2 regions of the Suipraeoptans intestinalis genome follow, and region 2 is predicted to be linked to the other one. Evidence: riboswitches for the same ligand, from Rfam matches in the RefSeq annotation. Region 2 holds a riboswitch; the other holds the start of a gene.
The links. A riboswitch is a leader RNA that binds a small molecule or an ion and turns the genes downstream of it on or off. The one in region 2 is predicted to bind thiamine pyrophosphate.
Positions count from the first base shown of each region.

Region 1 (2,203 bases), on a different contig from region 2:
GGCCTGACCGTTTCCCCAACGGATCGGATCACATTGCTTCCCCTTCTCCCCTTGCGATCCGGCTGACTCTCTCCAGCGCATTTTTCAGCGCCGGGATCTGCAGGACCAGAATCGTCAGAACGCCTTCTGCCAGCAGGAATCCGTAATTATAGACAAAGGGATAGACTGCCGCCAGCACCTTGGGGAAATTCTCCGGCATATAAGACATCCAGAACAGATAGCCTCCCAGTACGTGAAAGGCTCCTCTTGCGATCACGGCAACCACATAGCCTTTTAAAAGACCGTTTTTCTGTTTGAGAAACAGTCCTCCCAGGCCAAGCGCTGCAAATGCCAGCAGATAATCACAGCACACCTGGAAAAAGGAAAGCACATAAGGCTCCTGGATGAATTGCAGGATCCCATAGACAAATCCCGCCATCACTCCCACTTTGGGGCCGTACCAATATCCGATCAGCACCACAAACAGCATACTGAACAGGGTCACTCCCCCTCCGTAGGGCATGCGAAACAGCTGAATGTAGGAGGTCAGATACGCCAGAGCCAGCGCCATGCCGCAGAAGGTCAGCTGCTTTACATGCATCCTGTCCTCCTTTGCCCTGCCGCCTGCCAGGTAGCCTGCCACAAAGAAAATCACGACAGCAATGGCAATGGTGACCCCGTATCCCGCCGTCGTCAGGCCTCCATCCTTCGTTACCATAAATGAAAACATAAAAAATCCCCCTTTTCCTTTGGGGGCTGCCATGCTTAAGAATCCTTCTCATCTCAGCTTCCTTACGCCGGTATTATCCGGTTCAAGTCTTGAGGGTTAGTCGTCCCTGGACAACATTCTCAGCAAAAGCACCCCTAGCTTTTTCTTTCCCCTCCATTATAAGAAAGCCTTCTGTTTTTGTCAAATCCACTCTTTCATTGCATCCAACATGAAATCCAACATCTTCTTTTTGCAGATTTCCTTTCACTTTTACAAACGGTTTCCGATTTTCGATTGTATGGAACTTCGTATACCCTCCTCCCCCGGAAGTTGCGGGCTTCTATTGAAAAAGCCTTTTTTCTGGATTACAATAAGTAGCATAACCATTCAGATGTACAAAAAGGAGGATCCTATGGAAAATTTTACTTATAACACACCTACCCTGGTCCGCTTTGGAAGAGATGCCGAATCTGAAACAGGCGATCTTGTCCTTCAGCAACACTGTAAAAAAGTGCTGATCCATTACGGCGGGAACAGTGCAGTTCGTTCCGGTCTTTTGGCAAAGGTAGAGGCTTCCCTGACGGAAAAAGGGATCGAGCATCTGTCTCTTGGAGGTGTCGTTCCCAATCCTCGCCTTTCCAAGGTACAGGAAGGGATTGATCTTTGCCGAAAAGAGGGGGTTGATTTTATTCTTGCCGTGGGCGGCGGAAGTGTGATCGATTCTGCCAAAGCCATTGCGCTTGGCGTTCCTTATGCAGGAAACGTGTGGGATTTTTATTCCGGTCAGGAGACTGCAAAGACCTGCCTCCCTGTGGGCGCTGTATTGACCATCGCTGCTGCCGGCAGTGAGATGAGCAACTCTTCCGTTATCACCAAGGAGGAGGGCGATCTGAAAAGAGGCTACCGCACCGAGCTTTGCCGCTGTCGGTTTGCTGTCATGAATCCGCAGCTTACCTGCACCCTGCCGGACTATCAGACTCAGAGCGGTTGTGTGGATATCCTGATGCACACCATGGAGCGGTTCTTCGGAGGCGTTCCCACCATGGCGCTGACAGACAGGATCGCGGTTGCTTTGCTGCAGACCGTCATGAAATGTGCAAAGATCCTGAAGCAGGAGCCGGACAATTATGAAGCGCGAGCAGAGGTGATGTGGGCCGGCAGCCTTTCCCACAACGGACTGACCGGCTGCGGAAGTGACGGCGGCGACTGGTCCTCCCATCAGCTGGAGCATGAACTAGGCGGTATGTTTGACGTCGCTCACGGAGCCGGTCTGGCCGCAGTCTGGGGAAGCTGGGCAAGATACGTCCTTCCTTCCGATCCTCAGCGTTTTGCAGCTTTCGCCACGCAGGTTTTTGGCATCGCACCCTCTGGTACTCCTACGGAAACGGCACTGGCCGGAATCGAGGCAATGGAGACCTTTTATCGTAGTGTAGATATGCCAACCTCTATCAAGGAACTGGGTGTGGAGGTTTCGGAGGAGCAGATCCAAATCCTTGCGGACAAGTGCAGCTTCCA
Region 1 is NZ_JAXFXH010000008.1:1,143-3,345, reverse strand. Features, by position in the region: gene SOW26_RS02515 (energy-coupled thiamine transporter ThiT) at 29-709, opposite strand; TPP riboswitch at 752-855, opposite strand; gene SOW26_RS02510 (iron-containing alcohol dehydrogenase) at 1,101-2,203, shown strand, end outside.
Region 1: it holds a riboswitch for thiamine pyrophosphate, as region 2 does, so the genes downstream of both, SOW26_RS02515 (energy-coupled thiamine transporter ThiT) here and thiM (hydroxyethylthiazole kinase) in region 2, are expected to answer to the same signal.

Region 2 (2,203 bases):
AGGAAATGATCTACAAGGAGCAAAACGTGTTGTTTCCCATCTGTGCAGTAAACTTTACAGAGGAGGAATGGTACGGGATTTATCAGGATTCCAAGGATTATGCCACCTGCTTTGGCGTGGAGCACGAAACGTGGGAAGAAGCGGAAAAATACCGACCCGGGAAAATTGTGGCGTCGGAAGGTGAGATCGTAATGCCCGGCGGCCATATGACGCTTCCGCAGCTTACCGCCCTGCTGAACACCATACCGCTGGAGATCAGCTTTATTGATGCGGACAATATCAACCGTTTTTTCAACGAAGGCCCCAAAGTGTTCAAACGTCCCGGCATGGCCATTGACCGAGAAGTGTTTTCGTGCCATCCGCCTAAGATAGAACCCATGGTGCGTTCCATTCTTGAGGATTTCCGCAAGGGTGTCAGGGACAGTGTTCCGGTGTGGATGGAAAAAAACGGCAGGCTGATGCTGGTCACCTATATGGCAGTCAGAGATCGTGACCAAACCTATCTGGGGACAGTAGAGCTGGTGCAGGATATGGAATTTGCAAAAGCACATTTTCAAAAATAGAAAAGATAGGGAGGTCCTTCTAAAGGAAGAGGTTTTGTAAGCCGGAAAGCTAAACCGGAAATCGAAAACCTCTTGACGGAGAAGGCATCCTGTACTACACTGAAGAAAAAAACAGGGGAGCTTGTACTGGCAGGCTGAGAGGAAGTGATCAACTTCGACCCTTTAACCTGATGCGGATAATGCCGTCGTAGGAAGTAAAAGAAACGATTACAAGGGGCGCCCGCAGGGCGCCTTTTTTTGCTTCCCGGGAGATGGCGCCTGGTGGAACAAAATCAGGGCGTCGCCTGGAAGGCAGAAGCAAAGCACAGATAAAGGGTGGCAGGATAGTCGAATATAGAAACAGGCTTCGCAAAAGGAGGATGACGATGTTTCAGGAATGTTTAGAGGAAGTAAGGAAGAAAACCCCGTTGGTGCATAATATTACCAACTATGTAACCGTCAATGATTGTGCCAATATTTTATTGGCCTGCAAAGCCTCTCCCATTATGGCAGATGATGTGGAAGAGGTGGAGGAGATCACTGCCATCTGCAGCGGACTGAATCTGAATATCGGTACGTTGAACCAAAGAACGATACAGGCTATGAAGCTGGCAGGAAAGAAGGCAGGACAGTTGGGGCATCCGATTCTTTTGGATCCGGTGGGAGCAGGAGCCTCGGCTCTCAGAACCCGTACAGCCCGGGAGTTGCTGGAGGATCTGAAGATCTCTGCAGTTCGAGGAAACAGTTCGGAGATAAAGACGTTGGCGCTGGGAACGGGAGCGACCAGAGGCGTGGATGCAGATATCAGCGACCGGATAACGGAAGATAGCCTGGAAAAGGCGGCGGCTTTCGCCAAAGCATTTTCCAAAAAAACGGGAGCGGTGATCGCGATCACCGGAGCCATTGACATCGTGGCAGATGAAGAAAAAGCGTTTTGCATATTTAACGGGCATCCCATGATGAGCAGCATTACGGGAACCGGGTGTCAGCTTTCCGCAATGATGACCGCCTACATCTGTGCCAATCCGGACAGAAGGACAGAGGCGGCGGCAGCGGCAGTGGCAGCAATGGGAGTGTGCGGAGAAAAGGCATACGAAAGCCTGACGGTACAAGACGGAAACACAGCCTATCGGAGTCGTATCATAGATCAGGTATTTCATCTGACGGGAGAAGAACTGGAAAAACGGGCAAAATATAAGCTGCTGTAAGAAGCTGTCTTCCTAAAAGAAAACACCGGAAAATGGGAGCTACGTCAAAAGTCAAAGCGGGAAGCAAAAAACCGGTTCTGACGGGGCGAAAGTGAAAGGACAGAAGCACAAAAAAAGACAGAAAGGAACATACAGAAGCTGAAAAAGATGGGAAAAAACATGGAAATACAAGAAAAAAGAGAGTGGATCCGAAACAGGTTGCTTTTATATGGGGTGACGGATCGGGCCTGGACAGGGAAACAGACATTGCTGCAGCAGGTAGAGGCGGCATTAAAGGGAGGCGTTACCTGCATCCAGCTAAGAGAAAAAGACCTGGATCCCCAGGCGTTTTTGGAGGAAGCAAAGCAGATCAAACGGGTGTGCAGGGCATATCAGGTACCCTTTATCATAAATGATCAGGTAGAGATCGCCATTGCCTGTCAGGCGGACGGGGTACACGTAGGACAAAAAGAC
Region 2 is NZ_JAXFXH010000016.1:67,184-69,386, forward strand. Features, by position in the region: gene SOW26_RS05580 (DUF438 domain-containing protein) at 1-563, shown strand, start outside; TPP riboswitch at 667-774, shown strand; gene thiM (hydroxyethylthiazole kinase) at 929-1,750, shown strand; gene thiE (thiamine phosphate synthase) at 1,910-2,203, shown strand, end outside.